DNA from 2 places in the Streptomyces sp. YS-3 genome. Region 1 is predicted to be linked to the other one. Evidence: riboswitches for the same ligand, from Rfam matches in the RefSeq annotation. Region 1 holds a riboswitch; the other holds the start of a gene.

Region 1 (8,376 bases):
GAGCGCGTCGTCGAAGAGCTCCGGCTCCTCCTTGCGGACGGTGTCCACGACCTCGAAGGCGAAGTTCATGTGCATCGTCTCGTCGCGGAACACCCAGTTGGTGCCGGTGGCGAGGCCGTGCAGCAGACCGCGCGAGCGGAACCAGTACACGTACGCGAAGGCGCCGTAGAAGAACAGGCCCTCGATGCACGCGGCGAAGCAGATCAGGTTCAGCAGGAAGCGGCGGCGGTCGGCCTTGGTCTCCAGCCGGTCGAGCTTCTCGACCTCGTTGATCCACTTGAAGCAGAACTGCGCCTTCTCACGGATGGAGGGGATGTTCTCCACCGCGTCGAACGCCGCCGCGCGGTCGTCCGGGTCGGGCAGATAGGTGTCGAGCAGCGTCAGATAGAACTGGACGTGCACGGCCTCCTCGAAGAGCTGGCGGCTCAGGTACAGCCGCGCCTCGGGGGAGTTGATGTGCTTGTACAGCGTCAGGACCAGGTTGTTCGCCACGATCGAGTCGCCCGTGGCGAAGAACGCCACCAGCCGGCCGATCATGTGCTGCTCGCCCGGCGAGAGCTTGGCGAGGTCGGCGACGTCGGAGTGGAGGTCGACCTCCTCCACCGTCCAGGTGTTCTTGATCGCGTCCCGGTAGCGCTCGTAGAAGTCCGGGTAGCGCATCGGACGCAGGGTCAGTTCGAAGCCCGGGTCGAGCAGGTTCTTCTCGGAGTTGGCGGTCATTACTGGCAGGCCTCGCAGGACTCGGGGTTCTCAAGGGAGCAGGCGACCGCGTCGGCGTCGGGGGCGGCCTGCTGGACGGGGATGGGGGCGCTGGCCTGTGCGGCGCGGGCGATGCGCGTGGCCGGGCGCGAGCGCAGGTAGTACGTCGTCTTCAGCCCCTGCTTCCAGGCGTACGCGTACATCGACGACAGCTTGCCGATGGTGGGCGTCTCCAGGAACAGGTTCAGCGACTGCGACTGGTCCAGGAACGGGGTACGGGCCGCGGCCATGTCGATCAGGCCGCGCTGCGGGATCTCCCAGGCCGTGCGGTAGAGCGCGCGCACGTCGGCCGGGATCCAGCTGAAGTCCTGGACCGAGCCGCTCGCCTCGCGCAGCGCCTCGCGGGACTGCGCGTCCCACACGCCGAGCCGCTTCAGGTCCTCCACCAGGTAGGCGTTGACCTGGAGGAACTCACCCGAGAGCGTCTCGCGCTTGAAGAGGTTGGAGACCTGCGGCTCGATGCACTCGTAGACACCGGCGATGGAGGCGATGGTCGCGGTCGGGGCGATCGCGAGCAGCAGCGAGTTGCGCATGCCCACCGCGGCGATCCGCTCGCGCAGCGCCGCCCAGCGCTCCGGCCAGTTCAGCTCGACGTCGTAGTGGTCGGGGTGCAGCACACCGCGGGCCGTACGGGTCTTGTCCCAGGCCGGCAGCGGGCCCGAGCGCTCGGCGAGGTCGCAGGACGCCTCGTACGCGGTGAGCATGATGCGCTCGGCGAGCCGGGTCGACAGCGCCTTCGCCTCGGGGGAGTCGAAGGGCAGGCGCAGCTTGAAGAAGACGTCCTGGAGGCCCATCGCGCCCAGGCCCACCGGACGCCACTTGGCGTTGGAGCGGCCGGCCTGCTCGGTCGGGTAGAAGTTGATGTCGACGACCCGGTCCAGGAACGTCACGGCGGTGCGGACGGCCGCGTCCAGACGCTCCCAGTCGATCTCGCCGGAGGCCAGCACGAAGGCGCCGAGGTTGACCGAGCCGAGGTTGCAGACGGCCGTCTCGCCGTCGTCGGTGACCTCCAGGATCTCGGTGCACAGATTGGAGGAGTGGACCGTGTGGCCGGGCTCCGCCGTCTGGTTGGCGGTCCGGTTGGAGGCGTCCTTGAAGGTCATCCAGCCGTTGCCGGTCTGCGCCAGGGTGCGCATCATCCGGCCGTACAGGTCCCGCGCCGGGATCGTCTTCTGGGCCAGACCCGCGGCCTCGGCCCTGCGGTAGGCGGCGTCGAACTCGTCGCCCCACAGGTCGACCAGCTCGGGCACGTCGGCGGGGGAGAACAGTGACCAGGTGCCGTCCGCGTCCACCCGGCGCATGAACTCGTCCGGGATCCAGTGCGCCAGGTTCAGGTTGTGGGTGCGCCGGGCGTCCTCGCCGGTGTTGTCGCGCAGCTCCAGGAACTCCTCGATGTCGGAGTGCCAGGTCTCCAGGTACACCGCCGCGGCGCCCTTGCGCCGGCCGCCCTGGTTGACCGCCGCCACCGAGGCGTCCAGCGTCTTCAGGAACGGCACGATGCCGTTGGAGTGGCCGTTGGTGCCCCGGATGAGCGAACCGCGCGAGCGGATGCGGGAGTACGACAGGCCGATGCCGCCGGCGTGCTTGGACAGGCGCGCCACCTGGTGGTAGCGGTCGTAGATCGAGTCCAGCTCGTCCAGCGGGGAGTCCAGCAGGTAGCAGCTGGACATCTGCGGGTGGCGGGTACCGGAGTTGAAGAGCGTGGGGGAGGACGGCAGGTAGTCGAGCCGGCTCATCAGCCCGTACAGCGAGGCGACCTCGTCCAGCGCGCGCACCGAGTCGTCCTCGGCCAGGCCCGCCGCGACCCGGAGCATGAAGTACTGCGGGGTCTCGATGACCTGGCGGGTGATCGGGTGGCGCAGGAGGTAGCGGGAGTAGAGCGTGCGCAGGCCGAAGTAGCCGAAGCGGTCGTCGGCGCCGTCCGCGAGGGAGGCCGCGACCAGCGCGTCGAGCCGGGCCGCGTGCAGCCGCACGAAGTCGGCGGTGCGGTCCGCGATCAGCCCCTCGCGGTGGCCGACCTCGACCGACTCGGAGAACGAGACCGAGCCCTGGCCCGCGGCCTCCTCGGCGATCGTGAGCGTCAGCAGCCGGGCGGCGAGGCGGGAGTACGCCGGGTCCTCGGAGATCAGACCCGCGGCGGCCTCGGTGGCGAGCCCACGCAGCTCCGCCTCGTCCGAGCGCGCGTTGCGTCCGCGCAGCGCGGCGGCGGCGACCCGGCCGGGGTCGGTGTCCACCAGATCGGCGGTGAGGTCGGTCAGGGTCCGCAGCAGCGCGGTCCCGGGGGCGTCGACCGACTCCTCGGTGATCGCTGAAGCGGGATCCGCAGGGGCGATGGTCACGTGGGGGCACTCCTCGCTCGGCACGGGGCCTCTGGGAAGTGCGCGGGCACACGGACACACCCCCTCGGGGGTACGCCGCGTCCACTGCCCATTCCGCGAGGCCCGGACGTCTCGGCACCCGGACCGGACGGTCAGGGCGCGCTGTCCGGCAGGTCCTCGGACTGAACAAGTACGCGAATGCGTACCAGTACACCGTTGCGGGACAGTTCCGGATTTGCACCGGATTCCCCTGCGGCGACAGCGAGCATGAGCATACATCTTGTGCCGGGCTCCGGCGGCACCCCCACATGTTGTGTCGTGTCGGCTTCGGAGGGTGTCGGAGCGTCAACTCGTCCTCCCGCAACGCGACAACGGGCCGCCGGATTCCCGGCGGCCCGTCGTCGCGTACGGAGGAGGGGGCGGCTAGTGCGCGGAGCCCGCCGTCGCCGGGGGCAGCTCCGTCTGTACGCCAGGGTCGCCCGCGTCCGCCGTGTAGTCCTGCGGGGACGTCTCGTCGGCCCCGTCAGGGGCCTTCACGGCCCGCAGGACGAACGTGAGGACCACCGTGACCACCACGTTCAGGACGAAGGCCGTCAGGCCGATGTAGCCGATCTCACCGATGCCGGGGATCTCCTTGGAGCTGCCGCCGAAGTGCTTCTGGGTGGGGGAGGCGACCCCGTACGCGGCGAGCGTGCCGTAGGCCATGCCGACCGCCCAGCCCGCGAGCAGCGCCCAGCGGTGGAACCAGCGCGTGAACAGACCGCCCACCAGGGCCGGGAAGGTCTGCAGGATCCAGATGCCGCCGAGCAGCTGGAAGTTGATCGCGACCGTCTTGTCCATGGTCAGGACGAAGACCAGCGCGCCCACCTTCACCAGGAGCGAGACGATCTTGGAGACCTGTGCCTCCTGCCTGGGCGTGGCGTCCGGCTTGATGAAGTCCCGGTAGATGTTGCGGGTGAACAGGTTCGCCGCCGCGATCGACATGATGGCCGCCGGGACGAGCGCGCCGATGCCGATCGCCGCGAAGGCCACGCCCGCGAACCAGTCCGGGAACATGTCCTCGAAGAGCTGCGGGATGGCCAGCTGGCCGTTCTTGACCTTGACCCCGGCGGCGATCGCCATGAAGCCGAGCAGCGCGAGCAGACCCAGCATCAGCGAGTACAGGGGCAGGATCGTGGTGTTGCGGCGGATGACGTTGCGGCTGCGGGAGGAGAGGGTCGCCGTGATCGAGTGCGGGTACATGAACAGCGCCAGCGCGGAGCCGAGGGCGAGCGTGGCGTAGGTCCACTGGCCCGCCTCGCCGGGCACCAGCGCGCCGGTGGGCTTGCCGGCCGCGTTGGGCGTCTCGAACTTGTGCCGGGCCGCCGCGAAGATGTCGTCGAAGCCGCCGAGCTTGATCGGGATGTAGATGATCGCCACCAGGATGACGATGTAGATGAGCGTGTCCTTCACGAACGCGATCAGGGCGGGGGCGCGCAGACCCGATGAGTAGGTGTACGCGGCGAGCACCGCGAACGCGATCAGCAGCGGCAGGTCCTTGACGAACCAGTTGCCGGAGCCGCCGATGCCCATCACGTCCAGCACCGCCTGGATGCCGACGAGCTGGAGCGCGATGTAGGGCATCGTGGCGAGGATGCCGGTGACCGCGACCGCGAGCGAGAGGCTCTTGGAGCCGAACCGGCCGCGGACGAAGTCCGAGGTCGTCACATAGCCGTGCTTGTGCGAGACCGACCAGAGCCGCGGCAGGAACGTGAAGATCAGCGGATAGACGAGGATCGTGTACGGCACCGCGAAGAACCCGGCCGCGCCCGCCGCGTACACCGCCGCCGGGACCGCGACGAAGGTGTACGCCGTGTAGAGGTCACCGCCGAGCAGGAACCAGGTGACCCAGGTGCCGAACGAGCGCCCGCCCAGCCCCCATTCGTCGAGGCTGTGCTCGTTCTCGGCGCGGCGCCAGCGGGCGGCCATGAAGCCGACGACCGTCACGGCGAGGAAGAAGAAGATGAAGACGCCGAGCGCGACGCCGTTCACCCCGTCCTTGGCTGCGAGCGTCACTTGCCCTCACCCGCCTTGCGGCCCTGCTGGTCACGCTGCCACAGCTTGTACGCGAGCATCGTGAGCGCGGTGGAGATGATCACCCACAGCATCTGGTACCAGTAGAAGAACGGGATCCCGGCGAGGGCCGGGTCGGCCTTCGCGTACGAACCGACCCACAGCATCGCCACGAAGGGCGCGATCAGGCAGAGCGCGATGACCACGCGCACCGGCGTGATCACCGCTCTCGGCGTTTGCGTTGTTTCCGGCATGGTGGCTCCGTCCCCTCACTGTGCTCACCTGTTGTAATGCGCACGAAATCTAGGGGACGGAATCCCGCCACGGAACCCCTGTACCGGATACCGGACGGGAACCGGCGTCCGGTTCAGTCTGTCGGCCGCCTCAGCCGGTCGGGGCGCCTCAGTCCGTCGGCCGCTTCAGCCGCGCGACGAACTTGTAGCGGTCGCCGCGGTAGACCGAGCGCACCCACTCCACCGGCTCGCCGTCGCCGTCCAGGGAGTGCCGGGAGAGCATCAGCATCGGCAGGCCCACGTCCGTGCCGAGCAGTCCGGCCTCGCGCGGGGTGGCCAGCGACGTCTCGATGGTCTCCTCGGCCTCGGCGAGCCGCACCCCGTACACCTCGTTGAGGGCGGTGTAGAGGGAGGTGTACTTGACGAGCGAGCGGCGCAGCGCGGGGAAGCGCTTGGCGGACAGGTGCGTGGTCTCGATCGCCATCGGCTCACCGCTCGCCAGCCGCAGCCGCTCGATGCGCAGCACCCTGCCGCCCGCGGCGATGTCGAGCAGCCCGGCGAGCGTGTCGTCGGCCGTCACATAGCCGATGTCCAGGAGCTGCGAGGTGGGCTCCAGGCCCTGGGCGCGCATGTCCTCGGTGTACGAGGTCAGTTGCAGGGCCTGGGAGACCTTGGGCTTGGCGACGAACGTGCCCTTGCCCTGGATGCGCTCCAGGCGCCCCTCCACGACCAGCTCCTGGAGGGCCTGGCGCACGGTGGTGCGGGAGGTGTCGAACTCGGCGGCCAGGGTGCGCTCGGGCGGCACCGGGGTCCCCGGCGGCAGGGTCTCCGTCATGTCGAGCAGATGCCGCTTGAGGCGGTAGTACTTGGGCACGCGAGCGGTCCGGGCGCCGGCGCCCGCCTCTGTCTCCGTACCGCTCCCGTCGGTGGCCATGGCCCGCCTTCCCGAGTGCTGCGCTGCTGCCGTCACCGGCTCCTCCGTCTGTCGCGGCTCACATGGTGGCACGGACCGGTCACGGGTCGTCGCCCTCCCTCAGGTGTCGGTCCGATAACGGACGCGACAGCCCTTCTTATACACCCTTGACACCCCTAAAGGTCTAGGCCAAGCTCCCGGTACTGGTCTAAACCATTAAAGACCAGGTCCCGGCCCCACAGCAGTAACCGTCATATGTCTTCGCGGTGGGCGGGGGGTTGCAGCATCCCTGAGGAGGGTGGCGTGAAGCGCAAGCTCATCGCGGCGATCGGCGTCGCGGGCATGTTGGTCGGCATCGCGGCGTGTGGCTCCGACGACAAGAAGGACGGGGCCGAGGGCGGCGACGCCAAGCAGCTGACGGTCTGGCTGACGGTCGACGCGCAGAAGAACTGGCCGGACCTGGTCAAGGCGGCCGACGACGCGATCGTGGCCAAGCACCCGGGCCTGAAGATCAACCACGAGTACTACGGCTGGCCGGACAAGAACGCCAAGCTCGACGCCGTGCTCGCCACCGACAAGGCCCCCGACGTGGTCGAGATGGGCAACACCGAGATGCTCGCCTACTCGGTCAAGGGCGCCTTCGCGGAGGTCGACCCGTCGAAGTTCGACAACTCCTCCGCCTGGCTCGACGGCCTCAAGGCCTCGGTCACCTACGACGGCAAGACCTACGGCGTCCCGTACTACGCCGGTGGCCGCACCGCCACCTGGCGCAAGGACGTCGCCGCCGAGGCCGGCGTCACCGCCATCCCGAAGACGTACACCGAGCTGACCGCCGACCTGGACAAGATCCAGGCGAAGAAGGGCGACAAGTTCAGCGCCTGGTACCAGCCGAGCCGCGACTGGTACGCGGCCATGTCGTACGTGTACGACGCCGGCGGCTCCATCGCCAAGGAGGACGGCGGCAAGTTCAAGGGCAACCTGTCCTCGCCGGAGTCCCTCAAGGGTCTGAACGAGTACAAGAACATCCTCGACAAGTACATGCACGGCGACAAGACGAAGGACGAGGCCGACCGTCCGATCGTCTACGGCCAGGGCAAGTCCGGTCTGGTCTTCAGCCCGGCCTGGGAGGGCGCCAACGCGGCCCTGCCCGAGAACGACAAGGTCGGCAAGCTCGCCGACAAGATCGAGTCGTTCGTGATGCCCGGCCCGTCCGGCAAGGCCATGCCGGTCTTCCTCGGCGGCTCGGACCTCGCGGTCCCGGTCAAGTCCAGGGCGCAGGCGCTCGCCGCCGAGTGGATCAACGCGTTCACCGGCACCCAGGGCCAGAAGGGCCTGATCTCCAAGCAGAACCTGCCCAACAACAAGACGGCCCTCGCCCCGCTGAAGTCGGACCCGAAGACGGCCGTCGCGGCCACCGCGGCCGAGTCCAGCTGGTTCGTGCCCATGGCCCCGGGCTGGGGCCAGGTCGAGAAGGCCAAGGTCCTCCAGGACATGCTGCAGGCCATCGGTACCGGCAAGAAGTCGGTCGAGCAGGCCGCGAAGGACGCGGACGCCGCGATCGACAAGGTCATCAACACCAAGTGACCTGTGGGCGAGGGCCCCGTCGGACACGCGACGGGGCCCTCGCCCGGCCAGTACCGAAAGAGGGACCGCTAGGAGCGCGCGATGAGTGCCGCAGAGACAACCACCGCCAAGGTGCCGCCGGCGCGGCGCGACCCACTACCGGGTGGGGGACCCGGGAAGCCGAAGAGGCCGGTCGGCAGACGCGGAGCGGGACAGGCGGCGGTGCCCTGGGCGCTGCTCGCCCCGTGCCTGCTGGCGCTCGCCCTGGTCCTCGGCTATCCGCTGGTACGCCTGGTCACCCTGTCGTTCCAGAAGTTCGGCCAGCCGCAGCTGTGGGGCTTCAAGGACCCGGAGTCGGCCGGCTTCGACAACTTCACCAACGTCCTGGGCGACAGCGAGTTCTGGACCGTCGTCGTGCGGACCGTGCTGTTCGCCTTCACCGCGGTCGTGCTGACCATGGTGCTGGGCATGCTGGTCGCCCTGCTGCTCCAGCGGGTCTCCGGCTGGGTCAAGACCCTGGTCAACATCGCCCTGGTGG
Region 2 (8,376 bases), on a different contig from region 1:
CACTCCACCGGGGCGGCACCGGGGGTGCGGGCCGAGCGGGTGACCACACGGATGCGGCGCGCCACCACGAAGCAGGCGAGCAGGCCGATGCCGAACTGCCCCAGGAACTCGCGCCGGGCGGACTCCAGACCGTGCTGCCCGCCGCGCTTGGAGCTGCGGCCGATCGTGGCGAGCAGGGTGTGCACCTCGTCGGCGGTCAGGCCGATGCCGCTGTCCTCGATGGAGACCTTGCCGTCCACCGCCGAGAGACGGATGCGGATACGTGCCCCGGGATCGTGCGCACGGCGTGCGGTGACCGCGTCCACCGCGTTCTGCAGGAGCTCGCGGACGTAGACCCGGGGGCTGGAGTAGAGATGGTGGGAGAGCAGGTCGACCAGCCCCCGCAGGTCGACCTGGAAGCTGTTGACGTCCGGCGGAGTGCCGTCGGACAGGGCGGCGGAAGTCATGGCGCATCACCTCGCGGGCACAGGGAAACAGGCGATCGCGAGGCCCCCCTCGTCGATCACGACGTGAGAATCAGCGTAGGGGCGGCCACTGACAATCTCCTCCGGGTTTGGCGTCGGCGGCGTTCCCCGCCCCGGAGCGTGTGATCTTGTATATCCGTTACTGTCCGTGTCGGTCCGCTAGTCGTCAAACGTTGATCACAGTTTGGCAAATTTGGAACCCTTGCAGCTGCTTTGTCCATCCCCGGAGGCGGAACATGACCGTCGTGCCCCCAAGGGGCCGAAGCAAGCCGGAGCCATCGATGTCGCACGCGACCACCAGGACCAGGGACGGGGCCGAGACGTACGAGTCCCGGGGTCACCGCCGCGCCTCAAAGGCCAGGCGGTGGCTTCTCGTGGTCGTCTGCGTGGGGCTGCTCACGGCGATCGCGTGGCCGGTCATGAGCTACTTCGACATACCGCCCTTCACGGACAAGGGCGACCCCATCTCGTACGGCAAGATCGACAACAAGCCGGGTGGCGCCCCGCAGAAGCCCGTGGACTCCAAGACCCTGATGCCGACGGGACCGGCCGCCGACTTCAAGATCTCCAGCACGCTCGGTAACGGCACGCACGTCGGCGTCGTGAAGATCACCGGCAAGAAGTCGGGCTTCACGGGCAAGGTGTGGGTCTGGGCGCCGAAGGAGTACGACGACCCCAAGTACGAGAAGAGCGGCTTCCCCGTCCTGATCGCCCTGCCCGGCGGCCCCGGTTTCCCCAACAACTACTGGATGGACAACAACCTCAAGCTGGAGTCGTCCATCTCCAAGTGGGCCGAGGAGGGCAAGGGCAAACCGTTCCTGCTGGCCATGCCGGTGCTCAACCCCAAGCCGGACGACGGCGGGCTCTACTGGGACGGCAGCGACATCCCCGGCCAGCCCAAGATGGGCACCTGGCTCACCGAGGACGTGCCCGACCTCATGCGGCAGAACTTCCGCACGATCAAGTCGCGCGACGGCTGGGCCTTCATGGGCTCCTCCTCCGGCGGCTTCGCCGGGCTCAAGGCCGTCCTCAAGCACCCCGACAAGTTCAAGGCCGTCATCGCCTCCGGTCCCGACATCGTCCCGGACTCCCCGCTGTGGAGCGGCCACCTCAAGGAGAAGGCGGAGAACAACCCCGAGGTGCTCTCGAAGCGGCTCATCGCTGCCAAGGGGCCGGACGTGTACCTCGCCTTCCAGTACGGCACCAAGGAGTCGTCCGTCATCCCCAAGGTGAACAAGTACATCGCCACCTACGGCAACAAGGGCCCGATCCACACCCACCTCGAAGTCATCCAGGGCGGCCGGCACAACGCCCTGACGTATGTGAAGGGGATGGACGCGAGCAGCATGCAGTGGATCAGCGAACAGATCGAGGGACCCACGCCGGCGTCCTGAGCCGGGAACGGGCAAACCCGGGGGTGCCCGGACCGGGGTGCCTGCCCTCGGGGCGATGAGCGGTGAACGGGGCCCGGGATGAGGAGCCACCACGCCCGGCGCCGTTCGTCCACCCCAGGGTGTACATCCATGGGTCCACTCACCGGGCGTGAGGTTCGCTCGTCGGGCTGATGTGGCTCCACCCGCCGACGCGGCACGCTTGCGGACATGCTGAGTGATCGACATGAGCCGACGACACGTCACAGGACACCGGGCAAGCGCAGGCTGAGGTCCGCGGTGGCCGCTCTCTGCCTGGCCTGCGGTGCCACAGCGCTGTTACCCGCGCCCCCGTCCTCCGCGGCGGAACCGGACGGCAGACGGGTGGGCGACCACGGCCGCACGGCCCAGATCCGCCGCACCGCGTACGGAATCCCGCACGTCCTGGCCAAGGACTTTGGCGGGCTGGGGTATGGATACGGGTACGCGTTCGCGCAGGACAACCTGTGCCAACTGGCCGACCAGGTCATGACGTTGCGCGGCGAGCGCTCCCGGTATCTCGGCCCCACCGGGACGACCGCCGACGGTACGCCCAACCTGGCGAGCGACACCTATCACCAGGGGCTGCGGCAGGCCGGTACGGTCCGGCGGCTGCTCGACCGCCCGGCGCCGCTGGGCCCGACGCCCGAGCTGCGCTGGATGGTCGAGGGGTACGCCGACGGGTACAACCGATACCTGCGCGAAACCGGTGTCGCCCAGCTGCCGGACCCGACGTGCAAGGGCAAGCCCTGGGTCGGCCCGATCAACGCCATGGACATCTGGAACCTCGTCCACGAGGTCAACGGGGCCGCGGGAGCGTCGGCATTCCAGCAGAACGTCGCCACCGCGACCCCGCCGGCCGTCGGCAAGGCCACCAAACCCGCGCGCGAGGGGGCGACGGCACGCGACGCACGTGTGGCAGCCTCGACCCCGAAGACGTCCACCCTCCCGGCGGCCACCCTGTCGAGGAGCACCCGGCCGCGCCGTGACGAGCTGGGCAGCAACGGCTGGGCGCTCGGCCGTGAGGTGACCCGCGGCCACGACGGCATGCTGCTGGCCAATCCGCACCTGTCATGGATCGGCGCCGACCGCTTCTATCAGGTGCAGTTGACGATCCCGGGTGTCATCGACGTCGCGGGCGGGGGCATCTACGGCACCCCGCTCATCGAGATCGGGCACACCCGCACCCTCGCCTGGACACACACCACGAGCTACGCCGACCACGCCTCGCTCTACCGCCTCACCCTCGCGCCGGACGACCCGACCAGCTACCTCCTCGACGGAAAGGCGGTGCCCATGGGGCGCCGGGCCGTCCCGGTGACCGTCCGGGGCACCGACGGCAAGCTCTCCACCGTCACCACCACCCTCTACACCTCCCGGTACGGGCCGGTCCTCGCCGACGGCTGGACGCGCACCGAGGCGTACGCTCTCAGGGACGCCAACGCCGACAACCTCCGCTCGATGAACGAGTGGCTGGCGATCGGCAGGTCGCACTCCGTGGCCGAGCTCAGGCAGGCGCACCAGACGTACCAGGGCATCCCCTGGACGTACACGATCGCCTCGGACTCCACCGGCGCCACGTACTTCAACGACTCCTCCGCCGTGCCGCATGTCACCGACGACCAGCTGAAGCGATGCGCCCTGCCGGGCCAGGACAACGACCTCCCGGGCGTGCTCGACGGCTCCACCTCGGCCTGCGACTGGGGCAGCGACCCCGACGCGGTCGTCCCGGGCGTCTTCGGCCCCGGCCACCAGCCCCGGCTGACCCGGACCGACTACGTGGCCAACTCCAACAACGACTCGGCCCTGACCAACCCCTCGGCGCCGCTCACCGGATATCCGAAGATGTACCGCGCCGGCGCGCCCCTCGGACCGCGTGCCCAGCTCGGGCTCCGGATGATCGCGGACCGGCGCGACGGCACCGACGGCCTCGGCGCACCGGGGTTCAGCCTGCCCACCCTCCAGGCGAGCATGCTCGGAGACCGCAACTACACGGCGGAGCTGGGGCGGGACGACGCGGTCGCGATGTGCCGCGCGCACCCCGTCCTGACCGCGACCGACGGCACCGAGGTGGATGTGCGCGCCGCCTGTGACGTGCTGGCGGCCTGGGACACCCGCGACGACGCCGACAGCCGTGGATCCGTGCTGTGGCAGGCGTTCCGTACCCGAGTGAGCGGTCCGCACCCGTGGTGGCGCGTTCCGTACGACCCGGCCCGGCCGCTCACCACTCCGCGCGGCCTCAACGGCGACGAGCCCCGGGTGCGGCGGGCGCTGGCCGACGCCGTGCGCGAACTGGCCGCCGACAAGGTGCCACTGGACGCGCCCATCGGCAGGGTGCAGCGCTGGGCGGGGATACCGCTGCCCGGCTGCTCCGGCGCCGAGGGCTGCTTCAACGTCGTCAACGCGACACCCACGTCCGGCAGCGGCGGCGCCACCCGTCCCGCCTCCCCGCAGGACCGCGCCTCCGGCTCCAGCTTCGTCATGGCCACGGAGCTGACCCCCCAGGGCCCCCGCACGCGGACGATCCTCACCTACGGGCAGTCCGCCAACCCGAAGTCGCCCCACTACACCGACCAGACCGTGCTCTTCTCGCGCAAACAGTGGGTCACGGAACGGTTCACCGAGGCGGAGATAGCCTCCGACCCACGTCTGCGGATCACCGTCCTGCGCGGCTGACTCATGGCGGGGCCCGCCGGGCAGGCTCCCGGAATGTGATCTGCAATACCCCTGCTTGCGGCCAGACTTGCAGGTGAGGCGGGTCGCACCTACGGTTGGCGGGCCGTGGTGTTCGGGAAGACCGGTGCAAGACCGGAGCGGCCCTCGCCACTGTGATCGGGCCCCACGTCGTTCAGGCCATGAACGGCTTCGGGTAGCCCGTCCCGTTGTGCCACTGGTGGCCGTAGGCCGCTGGGAAGGCGGGGACGGTGCGACACCCGGAAGCCAGGAGACCGGCCACGGCATCTCGCGTAATGATCCACGAGGTGCTGGAGCGTGAACGAATGACCCTGCCCACCCCTGCCGCCACATTCCACTGGCGGCGCGAGGACACCGTACGTACCGCATGGCTGCTGGCGGTGATCGCCGCCCTGCATGTCGTCGCGTTCGGCATCCTGTTCCTGCTGGTCGTGCCCGAGCACTACGAGGTCGGCTCGAAGACGTTCGGCCTCGGCCTCGGCGTCACCGCCTACACCCTCGGTATGCGGCACGCCTTCGACGCCGACCACATCGCCGCGATCGACAACACGACCCGCAAGCTGATGGCCGACGGCAAACGGCCGGTGTCGGTCGGCTTCTGGTTCGCGCTCGGGCACTCCAGCGTCGTCGTCGTGATGGCGGCGCTGGTGGCCGGGGGCGCACAACTCGCGGGCACTCTGATGAACGACGACTCACCGACCCACCAGACCCTCGGTGTGGTCGGAACGACCGTCTCCGGATCGTTCCTCTACCTCATCGCCGCACTCAACCTGCTGGCCCTCGTCGGCATCCTGCGGGTGTTCCGGGCCATGCGCGCCGGGACGTACGACGAAGCCGAACTCGAACAGCACCTGGACTCAAGGGGGTTCATGAACCGTCTGCTGGGCCGCTTCACCAAGTCGATCACCCGGCCGGGCCAGATGTACCCGCTGGGTTTCCTCTTCGGGCTCGGCTTCGACACCGCCACCGAGGTCACCCTGATGGTGATGGCCGGCTCGGGCGCCGCCGCCGGGCTGCCCTGGTACGCGGTGCTGTGCCTGCCGCTGCTGTTCGCGGCGGGGATGAGCCTGTTCGACACCATCGACGGCACCTTCATGAACTTCGCCTACCAGTGGGCGTTCTCGAACCCGGTGCGCAAGGTGTTCTACAACCTCACCATCACGGGACTGTCCATCGCGGTGGCCTTCCTGATCGGCACGATCGAGCTGGTGGGCGTGCTGCACGAGAAGCTGGACCTGCGGGACGCCGTCACCGGGTGGGTCGCGGGCCTCGACCTGGACAACGTGGGCTTCATCATCGTCGGTCTGTTCGTCGCGGTGTGGGCGGCGGCGCTTGCGTACTGGCGGTTCGCCAGGGTCGAGCAGCGGTGGGCGGTGCGCGCCGCCGCGACAGCCGCACTGCCGGACCGGACCGGGCCGGGCGCGCCCCGCGACGAGCCCGCACCCGCACCCGCACCCCACGACGGGACCGCAGCAGCCGCGCCCGCGCCCGCCCCGGACGCTGTCAGCTGAAGGCCGTGGCGTTCGCCGCCGCCCATTCCGTGAACGTGTGCGGAGCCCGGCCCAGGAGCCGTTCCACATCCGGGCTCACCCGTCGCTCCTCGGGTGTGGGCTCGCCGAGGATGCGAAGCGTGCCCTCGATGACCGGCTCCGGCATGAAGCGCAGCAGCAGCTCCCGCGCCTCGGCCCGGCTCTGTTCGACGAACCGCACCGGCGCTCCCAGCGCGTCCCCGATCGCCCGCGCCTGTTCGCGTGGCGAGACCGGGGCCGGGCCGGTCAGCTCGTAGGTCCGGTCCGCGTGGCTCCCGTCGCGCAGGGCCACCGCGGCGACGGCGGCGATGTCGGCTGGATCGACGACCGGCAGGCCGACATCGCCGAAGGGCGCGGTGACCGTCCGGTCGGAGCGTATCGAAGGGGCCCACATGTAGGTGTTGGAGGCGAAGCCGCTGGGCCGTAGGACCGTCCACTGGAGGCCCGACTGCCGTACGGCGTCCTCGAAGGCGCGCAGCTGGGCGTGCGCCAAGGAATCCGGGCGGGTCGCGGTGGCCTGCGAGGATTGCAGGACCACCCGCCGGACTCCGGCGGCCTGCGCCGTGTCGAGGATGGCGTACGGGTCGAGGCCGTCGCCGCCACCGGGGACGAGGAGGTACAGGGCCTCGGCCCCGTCGAGCGGGCGCTTGAGGCTCTCGGGCCGGCCCGGATCGGCCTGCCGGAACTCCACGTTGCCGGGCACGTGATCCGTGGGCGCCCGGCGGGAGAGGGCGGTCACGCGCTCACCCGTCGAGGCGAGGTTCTGTACGAGATGCCGTCCGACGTTCCCGGTGGCTCCGGTCACCGCAATCATGGTTTCTCCCTGGCTGGTTGTGAGGTGCTGGCACAGTCGGCGCGACGCTCGATCTTCGTGTTGATCCGTTCGCGCTAGATCTGTGCTCGCTCGATCTGTACTCATCCTCAAAGCCAAACTGGTCATCTCCTGGCCAGTTTCCGAAAGAGAATGACCGGCATGAGAGCCGATCGACTGGTGGCGACCCTGCTGTTCCTGCAGACACGGGGGCGGGTGACAGCGCGCGAGGTCGCGGAGGAGCTGGAGGTGTCCGAGCGCACCGCGCGCCGCGACCTGGAGGCGCTGGCGAGCGCCGGCATCCCTGTGTACTCGCAGCACGGCCGGGGCGGCGGCTGGTCCCTCGTCGGCGGCGCCCGCACCGACCTCTCCGGGCTGACCGCCGCCGAGATCCGTGCCATGTTCCTGGTCGCGGGCCCGTCGGCCGTCTCGCCCGAACTGCGCACGGCGCTGCGGAAGTTGATCCGGGCGCTGCCTGCCCCACTCCGGCCGGACGCCGAGGCGGCGTCGAAGGCGGCCACCACGGACGGTACGGACTGGTCGCGCCGGCCGGTCACGGCGGGCACACCCCTGCTGGACGCGTTGCAGGAGGCGGTGGTGGACGGCCTGCGGATCCGGCTCGGATACGTCCGCCCCGGCGGCCCGGCTGGCACCCGCACGGTCCACCCACTGGGCATCGTCACCAAGGCGGGAGTCCCCTACCTCGTGGCCGGTACGGAGATGGAGCAGTCGGAGGCGGGGGAGGAGAGCGCCGGACCCGGCCACGTCGGGTTGCGGATCTTCCGGCTCGATCGGGTCACCTCCGTCGAGGCGACTGGGGATCCCGTCGTCCGGCCGGACGGATTCGACCTGGCCACGGCCTGGCGGACGCTGGCCGCGCCGATGGAGGAGCGGATGCGCGGCGCGACCGTCCGGGGGCGGGCCGAGCCCACGGCGGAGCGCGTCCTCACCGGGCTGTTCGGCGGCCGGCTGCGTCTGGGCGGGCAACGGGCCGACGGATGGCTGGAGATGGAGATCGAAGGCCCGTCCCCGGAGGTGGTGGCCGCGCAGCTCGCCGGGCTCGGGGCGCGCGTGGAGATCCTGGAACCTCCCGAGGCCCGGGAGCACCTGGCAGGCCTCGCGGCCGAACTCGCCGCCCTCTACGGTCCGGCGTAAACGGCCAGACGGCCAGATGGTGTAAACGGCGTAGACGGCATACACGGCCTGGACGGCCTGGACGGCGAAGAGGCCGGAACGGAGTTCCGTCCCGGCCCCTCACCGGCCGTCGGTCACCCGGCGGCCAGCACCGCCTTGCGGTGGCTGAACGTCTCGATGGAGTAGCGGCCGTGGTAGTTGCCCATTCCGCTTTCGCCGACGCCACCGAACGGCAGGTCGGAGACGGTGAGATGGGCCAGCGGCAGCCCGAGGCCCAGGCCGCCCGAGGAGGTCTCGGCGGCCAGCCGCTCCCGGGTGGTGTCGGACTCGGTGAA

Evidence for each region. Region 1 has a riboswitch for cobalamin ahead of ACJA3G_RS03515 (ribonucleoside-diphosphate reductase subunit alpha). Riboswitches for the same ligand answer to the same signal wherever they lie in the genome.
Region 2: another riboswitch for cobalamin. It lies ahead of ACJA3G_RS10525 (HoxN/HupN/NixA family nickel/cobalt transporter); the one in region 1 lies ahead of ACJA3G_RS03515 (ribonucleoside-diphosphate reductase subunit alpha).

Annotation. Positions count from the first base shown of each region.
Region 1 covers NZ_JBJHPC010000019.1:2,981-11,356, reverse strand. The annotation lists gene ACJA3G_RS03520 (ribonucleotide-diphosphate reductase subunit beta) at 1-720, opposite strand, end outside; gene ACJA3G_RS03515 (ribonucleoside-diphosphate reductase subunit alpha) at 720-3,098, opposite strand; cobalamin riboswitch at 3,228-3,382, opposite strand; gene mctP (monocarboxylate uptake permease MctP) at 3,501-5,132, opposite strand; gene ACJA3G_RS03505 (DUF3311 domain-containing protein) at 5,129-5,383, opposite strand; gene ACJA3G_RS03500 (GntR family transcriptional regulator) at 5,532-6,296, opposite strand; gene ACJA3G_RS03495 (extracellular solute-binding protein) at 6,579-7,859, shown strand; gene ACJA3G_RS03490 (carbohydrate ABC transporter permease) at 7,941-8,376, shown strand, end outside.
Region 2 covers NZ_JBJHPC010000084.1:6,237-14,612, forward strand. The annotation lists gene ACJA3G_RS10510 (HSP90 family protein) at 1-446, opposite strand, end outside; gene ACJA3G_RS10515 (alpha/beta hydrolase) at 746-1,858, shown strand; gene ACJA3G_RS10520 (penicillin acylase family protein) at 2,219-4,549, shown strand; cobalamin riboswitch at 4,639-4,845, shown strand; gene ACJA3G_RS10525 (HoxN/HupN/NixA family nickel/cobalt transporter) at 4,843-6,078, shown strand; gene ACJA3G_RS10530 (NAD(P)H-binding protein) at 6,071-6,910, opposite strand; gene ACJA3G_RS10535 (helix-turn-helix transcriptional regulator) at 7,070-8,062, shown strand; gene ACJA3G_RS10540 (aldehyde dehydrogenase family protein) at 8,176-8,376, opposite strand, start outside.